DNA from 2 places in the Micromonospora globbae genome. Region 2 is predicted to be linked to the other one. Evidence: riboswitches for the same ligand, from Rfam matches in the RefSeq annotation. Region 2 holds a riboswitch; the other holds the start of a gene.
What was found. Region 2 has a riboswitch for cobalamin ahead of cobN (cobaltochelatase subunit CobN). Riboswitches for the same ligand answer to the same signal wherever they lie in the genome.
Positions count from the first base shown of each region.

Region 1: another riboswitch for cobalamin. It lies ahead of OG994_RS07055 (ribonucleoside-diphosphate reductase subunit alpha); the one in region 2 lies ahead of cobN (cobaltochelatase subunit CobN).

Region 1 covers NZ_CP108084.1:1,588,312-1,592,738, forward strand. The annotation lists gene OG994_RS07050 (ribonucleotide-diphosphate reductase subunit beta) at 1-97, opposite strand, end outside; gene OG994_RS07055 (ribonucleoside-diphosphate reductase subunit alpha) at 133-2,454, opposite strand; cobalamin riboswitch at 2,653-2,862, opposite strand; gene OG994_RS07060 (hypothetical protein) at 3,161-3,748, shown strand; partial or broken gene OG994_RS31530 (mycothiol transferase) at 3,809-4,093, shown strand; gene OG994_RS31535 (mycothiol transferase) at 4,216-4,305, shown strand; gene OG994_RS07070 (hypothetical protein) at 4,343-4,427, opposite strand, start outside.
Region 2 covers NZ_CP108084.1:1,409,087-1,413,513, reverse strand. The annotation lists gene cobN (cobaltochelatase subunit CobN) at 1-2,573, opposite strand, end outside; cobalamin riboswitch at 3,042-3,171, opposite strand; gene OG994_RS06235 (MBL fold metallo-hydrolase) at 3,537-4,244, shown strand; gene OG994_RS06230 (hypothetical protein) at 4,389-4,427, opposite strand, start outside.

The sequences.
Region 1 (4,427 bases), 180 kb from region 2:
CGGTCCAGGTGTTCCGGATGGCGTCCTTGAACCGGTCGAAGAAGTGCGGATAGCGCATCGGCCGCAGGGTCAGGTCCATGCCGGGGTCGAGCAGCATGTGCCGCTCGCCGGTGCGCGGTTCGGGAATGGTGGTCACTGGCAGGCCTCGCAGCTGTCGGGGTTCTCCAGGGAGCAGGCCAGCGCCGCCGCGTCGCTCGGCGCGACGACCGGGCTGATCACCGGCGCGACGGTGGCCTGCTGGATGCGGGTCGCCGGACGCGACCGCAGGTAGTAGGTGGTCTTCAGCCCGGACTTCCAGGCGTACAGGTACATCGACGAGAGCTTCCCGATGGTCGGGGCGGCGAGGAACAGGTTCAGCGACTGCGACTGGTCGACGAACGGCGCGCGGGCGGCGGCCAGGTCGATCAGCGCCCGTTGCGGCAGCTCCCAGGCGGTGCGGAACAGTTCCCGCACGTCGGCGGGCAGGTCCGTGATCCCCTGCACCGAGCCCTCGGCGCGCTTGATCTGCTCCCGGACCGCCGGGGTCCACAGCCCCCGCGCCTTCAACTCCCGGACCAGGTACGTGTTGACCTGGAGGAACTCACCGGACATGGTCTCGCGCTTGAACAGGTTGGACACCTGCGGCTCGATGCACTCGTAGCAGCCGGCGATCGAGGCGATCGTGGCGGTCGGCGCGATCGCGACGAGCAGGGAGTTCCGGAGCCCGTGTGCGGCGACCGCCGACCGCAGCGCGGCCCACCGCTCGGTCTGCGCCGGTGCGACGCCCCACAGGTCCGGGTGCAGGTCGCCCTTCGCGGCACGGGTTTCGGCGTACGCGGGGTGCGGGCCGAACCGTTCCGCGAGCCCGGCCGACGTCTCCAGGGCGGTCAGGAAGATCTCCTCCTGCACCCGGGTCGACAGCTCGCGCGCCCCGGCGGAGTCGAACGGCAGGCGCAGCGTGAAGAAGGCGTCCTGCAGGCCCATGAGCCCGAGTCCCACCGGTCGCCAGCGAGGGTTCGAGGCCGCCGCCTGCGCCGACGGGTAGTAGTTGATGTCGATCACCCGGTCCAGGAACACCACCGCCGTGCGTACCGTCGCCCGCAGCTTCTCCCAGTCCACACCGGAGGTGGTGACGTGGGCGGCCAGGTTGACCGACCCCAGGTTGCACACCGCGGTCTCGGTGTCGTCGTTCACCTCCAGGATCTCGGTGCACAGGTTCGACAGGTGGATCGTGTTGCCGGGGGCGCCGGTCTGGTTCGACAGCCGGTTCGCGGCATCCTTGAACGTCATCCATCCGTTGCCGGTCTGCGCGAGCGTCCGCATCATCCGTCCGTACAGATCCCGGGCCCGGACCCTGCGGACGGCCTTCTTCTCGGCCGCGCGGTACGCCTCGTCGAACGCCTCGCCGAACAGGTCGGGCAGCTCGGGGGCGTCGGACGGGTCGATCAGCGACCACTCCTCGTCCGCCTCGACGCGGCGCATGAACTCGTCCGGGATCCAGTTCGCCAGATTGAGGTTGTGCGTACGCCTCGACTCCTCGCCGGTGTTGTCCCGCAGCTCCAGGAACTCCTCGATGTCCGGATGCCAGGGTTCGAGGTAGACGCAGGCCGCCCCCTTGCGCCGGCCGCCCTGGTTCACCGCCGCCACACCGGCGTCGAGGGTCTTGAGGAACGGCACGATGCCGTTGGACCTGCCGTTCGTGCCCCGGATCAGCGCACCGCGGCCGCGGACGCGCGACCAGGAGATCCCGATCCCACCGGAGAACTTCGACAGCTTCGCGACCTGGTGGTACCGCTCGTAGATCGAGTCCAGCTCGTCCCGGGGCGAGTCGACCAGGAAGCACGACGACATCTGGGTGTGCCGCGTCCCGGAGTTGAAGAGGGTCGGCGAACTCGGCAGGTACGCCAGGCTCGACATCAGCCGGTAGAACCCGATCGCCTCGCCGGGCGTCTCCGACAACCCGCACGCGACCCGCAGCAGCCAGTACTGCGGCGTCTCCACGACGAGTCGGGACTCCGGATGCCGCAACAGGTACCGGTCCGTGACCGTGCGCAGGCCGAAGTACTCGAACCGGAGATCCCCGTCCGGGTCGACGGCGTCGTCGAGCTTGCGGGCGTTGCGGGCGACGAACGCCGCGGTGGCGTCCCCGATCAGTCCCAGTCCGTGGGCGTACGCGATCGCCTGGCTGAAGCTCGCCACGCCCTGCCCGCGGACCTCCTTGTCCACGTACGCGGCCAGCAGCCGTGCCGCGAGCCGCGAGTACTGCGGCTCCTCGCCGATCAGCTCCGCCGCCGTCTGGATCGACAGCTTGTCCAGCTCGGCGGTGCTCGCCCCGTCGTACAGCCCGCTGATCGTTCGGGTGGCGACCCGCAGCGGGTCGACCTCGTCCAGGTCGGCGACCCAGCGCTCGACCGCCCTGACGATCTTGTTGACGTCCACCGGCTCGGTGTCGCCGTCGCGCTTGCGGACCCGCATCGCCTGCCGACGCTGCTCCGGTGCCGCCTGATCGGCCACCGCCACGTCCTGTGTCGCCGTCACGTCCCCTCCTCACGCCTGTCCCGAGGTCGACGGGCGCGCAGGAGGAACGCCACTGGTCGCCGGGCGGCGAGCCGGTCGGGGGGACCGGCGTCTCAGGGCGTCGGCCGTCCCGCGCGGCCTCCGACCGCCACACGCGACGCGTGCGGCGCGCTGGCAGGTCTTCGGACTCGTGGGCGTGACCGGAGGTCGCCTACTGGCCGTCGCTTCCCAGACCTCGTGGCCCAGTGCTGTGGTGACGGCGGTCGTTCCCACTCACCGCTGCGGGGCAGTCCCGGATTCCCACCGGCTTCCCTCTTGCCTCGACCACCGTGGACCGGTGGCCGAACCAGCTGCACGGACACCATATATGGGTGCGCCCCCAACATGGCAACACCACATGGTGTGTCTGGCGTGTCGCCAGTATCACCGCGGACCCGGGACTCGCACAGGTCGTCGATGGACGGTGACCCGAGGTCGGGGTCGGCCGTGTCGCCGCCCCGGGGATCCGCGGCGCGCCGTCGTCCGTCGCGTGGGCGTCGGGCGCCGGCGACCCGCGTGGTCTACTGAAGGCGATACTCCGCGGGCCCGGCCGACCGCGAACGCGGCGCCGCACGCGCGACACCCGGACGAGGCGACCCCGCCCAGGCACGGTGAGGCGTTACCGATGAGACTCAGCTACTGCCAGGACACGACCCCCGCCGACTGGCTCGTGGGATCGGACACGCCCGCCGAGCAGTTGATCACTTTCGGGCCGTCGGGGTTCGAGGCGTTCGCGCGGCTTCGCTTCATCCCTGATCCCACCCGTCCCGGCCAGCAGGAGGCGGACGCCGACGTTCCCGACGACCACCCCACGGACATCGCGCAGACGCGGCGGGCGCTGCGCCTCCTCGCGCCGTTCACGTCCACCCCGGACGAGTGCTACTTCTGCCTCTGGGAGGGATACTCCGACGCCCCGCTGCCGCCCGAGGTGCAACACGGCCGACTGGTCGAGCTGCCCCACCGCCGCTACGCCCTGCTGCGCGGTTCGCTGGCCGACATCGACGCCTGGGAGGCGGACCTCGGCGGCGGGCAGAACATCGCACCGCCGGCCTTCGTCTGGCCGGCCGACCACAGCTGGTGCTTCGCCAGCGACGTCGACCCGCACTGGGCCGGCATCGGCGCCGAGCGGGCCGCCGTCGACGCGCTCGTCGGTGACCCGCGGCTCGACGTCGTACCGGCCCGGCCGGCAGACCCGCAGCCCTGGTACCGCTGATCGACGAGCCAGGCAGTGTCCGCTGGCTCCCCCCGGGCGGCGATCTGGGATGCTTCGCCCATGCCTTCCTTCCCGCCCACCTTCGCCGACGAGATCATCGCACTGCCCGCCCACGCCCAGTTCGAGGCGTTCCTCGACGAGCACCGAGCCGCGCTCAACGCCTGCCTGGACGGGTTGACGGAGGAACAGGCGCGCCGGTCGTTGGTGGCCTCCCGGACCACGCTGCTGGGTCTCGTGAAGCACGCGACCTTCGTCGAGAAGGTCTGGTTCGACGAGGCCGTCACGGGCCGGTCGCGCGCCGAGATCGGCATTCCCGAGACGTCGGAGGAGTCGTTCGTCCTCGACGACGACGACACGATCGCCAGCGTCCAGCGCGCGCACCGCGAAGCCTGCGAGGCGTCCCGCGGGCGACGTCGTCGCTGGGTCTGGACGACATCCTCCGCGGGCACCGGCGCGGCCCGCTCCCGCTGCGGTGGGTGTATCTCCACGTGCTGCGGGAGCTCGCCCAGCACTGCGGGCACGCGGACATCCTCCGGGAACAGCTCCTCGACCGGTAGCGCGTGGACGCCGCCTCATGCCGCCGGCAGGGCGTCGTCAGTCGCTGCTCAGGAGCATGTTGATGAAGACGAGCAGCTTGCGGCCCGGGGTACGGGGCAGGTTGGGTAGCGGCACCCGTACC
Region 2 (4,427 bases):
GCCAGCAGCGAGTCGGCCAGGGCCACGCCCACGTCCCAGGCGTTGCGGCTGGGAATGGCCTTCGGGTCGACCGAGTAGAAGTTCCGGCCGGTGGGGAGGACGTTGACGAGCCCCCGGGTGGGCGAGCCGGACGGTCCGGGCGGCACGAAGCGGCCGTCCAGCGCGGCGAGGGTGTGCGTCAGCTCGTCGGTGGTCGCGTCGAGCCGGGGCACCAGTTCGGTGGCGGCGAAGCGCAGCACCGCGGCGGCGTCCGGCAGGTCCCGCCCGGTCACCTCGGCGACGACCGCGTCGGCCTTGCCGGCGTCCCAGCCGAGGGTCTCCATGGCGACGACGAGCCGGCGCGCGAGGGCCTCGATCAGGTCGACGGTGTCGGCCGCCGTGGCGGACGGGCCGTCCACGGTGTCGGTCAGAGCCGCGGGGACGGCGACGCGCTCGCCGGGAGCCGCGAGCAGCGCGGCCTCGTCCAGCCCGTACGCGGCCGCGAGCGCCTGCCGCAGCCCCGGCAGGGCGCGGGCGCCGCCCCACACCTGCGGGGCGCGCAGCACGGCGAGGACGAGGTTGACGCGGGCGTCGCCGGTTGGCGCGGCGGCCAGCACGTGCAGGCCGTCGCGGATCTGCACGTCCTTGACCTCGCACAGGTACCCGTCGAGGTGCAGCACGAAGTCGTCGAACTCCTCGGCGGCGGGCATCCGCTCGGTGTGCAGGTCGTGGTGCAGCTCGGCCGCCCGGACCAGCTCCCAGATCTGCGCCTGCACGGTCGGCACCTTCGCCGGGTCGAGCGCCTGCACGGTGGCGTACTCGTCGAGCAGCTGCTCCAGCTTCGCGAGGTCCCCGTACGTCTCGGCGCGGGCCATCGGCGGCACCAGGTGGTCGACGACCACGGCGTGCGCGCGGCGCTTGGCCTGGGTGCCCTCGCCGGGGTCGTTGACGATGAACGGGTAGACCAGCGGCAGGTCACCGAGGACGGCGTCCGGGGCGCAGTCGGCGGCCAGCCCGAGGCCCTTGCCGGGCAGCCATTCGAGGGTGCCGTGCTTGCCGAGGTGCACCACGGCGTCGGCCCCGAACCCGCCGTCGGCCGGCGGCGCGGCCAGCCAGCGGTAGGCGGCCAGGTAGTGGTGGCTGGGCGGCAGGTCGGGGTCGTGGTAGATGGCGATCGGGTTCTCGCCGAAGCCGCGCGGCGGCTGGATGAGCAGGACCACGTTGCCGAAGCGCAGACCGGCCAGCACGATGTCGCCGCCGTCGGTGTAGAGGTCGCCGGGCGGTTCGCCCCAGTGGGCGCGCATCCGTTCCCGCAGCGGCGCGGGGACCTGCGCGAACCAGCGCCGGTACACCTCGCCGGGCACCCGGGCCTCGGCGGCGGCGAGCTGCTCGGGGGTGAGCCACTCGACGTCGTGGCCGCCGGCCGCGATGAGGGCGTGGATCAGCGCGTCGCCGTCGTCGGGCGGCGGCGCGTCCCCCAGGTCGTAGCCGGCGTCGGCGAGTGCGCGCAGCAGCCGCACCGCGGACGCGGGGGTGTCCAGGCCGACCGCGTTGCCGACCCGGGAGTGCTTCGTCGGGTACGAGCTGAGGACGATCGCGAGGCGCTTGTCCGCGTTCGGCAGCCGCCGCAGCCGGGCCTGGCGTACGGCGATCCCGGCGACGCGGGCGGCGCGTTCGGGGTCGGCCGCGTACACGGACAGGCCGTCGCCGTCGATCCGCTTGAACGAGAACGGCACGGTGATGACGCGCCCGTCGAACTCGGGGACGGCGACCTGCATGACGGCGTCCAGCGGGGTCAGGCCGGCGTCGGACCCGGCCCACTGCTCGCGGGTGCTGGTCAGGCAGAGCGCCTGGACGACGGGTACGTCGAGCGAGGCCAGCGCGCCGACGTCCCAGGCGTCCTCGTCGCCGCCCGCGGAGGCGTCGGCGGCCACCGCCCCTCCGGCCGCGAGCACGGTGACCAGCAGCGCGTCGCACCGGGAGAGCAGCGCCATGGGTCCGGCGTCGGCGGCCAGCCCGCGCAGCGACCCACAGTAGACGGGCAGCGGGTTTCCGCCGGCCGCCTCGACGGCGTCGGCGAGGGTGTCCACGAAGGCCGTGTTGCCGGCCAGCGCGTGCGCCCGGTAGAAGACGATCCCGATCGTCGGCCGGTCGGCGCGCGCCGTCCGGTCGCCGTACACGCCGTACGCCGGGGTGGACGCCGGCGGCGCGAATCCCTCACCGGTGAGCAGCACGGTGTCGGAGAGGAAGCGCGCCAACTGGGCCAGGTTCTCCGGGCCGCCCTCGACGAGGTACGCGAGCGCCTGCGTGGCCACACCCACGGGCACCGTGGAGGCCGCCATCAGCTCCGCGTCCGGCGCCGGCTCCCCGCTCAGCACGACCGTCGGCACGCCCGAGGCGAGCACCGCGGCCAGCCCGTCCGGCCACGCCGGTCGGCCGCCCAGCAGCCGTACGACGGCCACGGCGACGCCGTCGAGCAGCGCGGGAACGGCCTCGGCGTCGACCCGGGCCGGGTTGGCCAGCCGGTAGTCGGCGCCGCTGGCGCGGGCGGCCAGCAGGTCGGTGTCGGAGGTGGACAGCAGCAGGATGCGCACGGGTGGCTCCGGAGAGTGACGCCCGACCGCCGTACGGGACGAGCGGGCGGAGCGGGTGGGACAGCGCGGGAGGCCGCCGGGGTTCACCGCCGGCCGGTGGCGCGGGGTGGGGTCAGGGGGTGGGGTGGCTTCCGCGCGGCGTCGACGGCCGACCGGCCGAACGGTGGGGCGCGGTGGGGACGAGCGACGTGCCGCCGCTCGGGAGGGGGCGGGTGCCGCCGACCGGGACGGCGGGGATGCCGGTGCCCGGGAGGGGGCGGGTGCCGCCGCTCGGGAGGGTGCGGGTGCCCGGGGCGGCGCGCGTGCCGCCGTCGGTCGGGGCGGGGACGCCGGTGGGTCGGGTGCGGTGGGGCGCGAACGCGCCTCCCGCTGCGGGCCGGTCGCGGCGATCGCCGCCGGCGCGGTGGACGCGGTGCGTCATCGGGTCCTCCTCGGGTGTCCACGCCCTGGGGTCACTCCCGACGGCCGAAGTATCCTGGCTCCCGGATCGACGCTCACCCCCGGCCTTCCAACCGCGCACGCACGGCCGTGACTCGCGAGGGGGGATCACTCCCCGGTGACAGTGGCGGGACCGCGCCGGAATCGCACCGGCTTCCTTCACTGCCGTCAGGCCGCGAATGCTGCCACACGGCCGGACCCCGGGTCAACGCGGCACCGAGCCGCCGGCAGCGGCGCGACCAGCCACTGTGGAGGGCGTACGCCGGCGGGATCGGCCACGCGCGGCCGGTACGACGTACGGCGCCGCCGGTCCGCGACGCGTCGGTGCGGCGTACGGCGCCGCCGGTCCACGGCGCCGTCGGCGCGGCCGGCGCGGCCCACGCGACGGCGCGTCCGGCGCGGCGTACGGCACCGCGGGCGCGATGCGCGGCACGGTCGACGGGGGCGCGATGCGCGGCACGGCCGGCGCGACGCCTAGGATCGACGGGCACAGCGCGGGAACGTCGTCGGCGGGGTGAGGTCGTCATGCGGTTCCACCGGCTCGCCGGGCGGGTCTGGCTCTACCCCGGCGATCCCGACCCGCTCGCCGTGCAGGCGGGTGTCGCCCTCGTGGCCGACGACCGCGGCAGCGTGCTCGTCGACGCGGGGCAGAGCCCCGCGCACGCCCGCGAGATCCGCGCCGCGCTGCACGCGGCGGGGCTGCCGGAGCCGCGATGGCTGGTCTACACCCACCACCACTGGGACCACGTCTGGGGCGCGTGCGTGTGGCCGGGCGTGGAGATCGTCGGGCACGTCAGCGGGCGGGAGCTGCTGCGGGAAGAGGCGGCCCGGCCGTGGAGCCACCGCTACCTGCGCGAGCAGGTGCGAGCCAACCCCCGGCTCGCCCCGAGCTTCCGGGCGCGGGCCCTGGCCGTCGACTCGTGGGACGACTTCGCGGTGCTGCCGCCGACGCGTACCTTCACCGACGAGGACGACCTGCCGGTGGGCGTGCGCCTGCGGCACGTCGGCGGCGCGCACGCGCCCGACTCGACGGTGGTGCTGGTGCCGGACTCCGGCGTCATGCTGCTGGGCGACTGCTTCTACCCGCCGCCGGCCCACCTGCGCGAGCCCGACGACGGCCCCGACCTGGCCCTGGTCCGTCGGCTGCTCGACGACCACTACGACTGGTACGTCTCCAGCCACGCCGAGCCGATGACGCGCGCGCAGGCGCGGGCGCAGGTCGACGGGGCCTGACCGGCGACGGGCGCGACGCCCGGGGCGCTCGGCGGGCGTGACGCGGCCGGACGGCCCGCGGCGTCGCCAGGCGCGTCCCGACGCGGCCGGCTCGCGGCGTCGGCGGGCGTGGCACGGCGCGACGCGGCCGGGCGGCCCGCGGCCTCAGTGGGCGCGTCGCTCCGGGTGGGCCCGGTTCCAGGC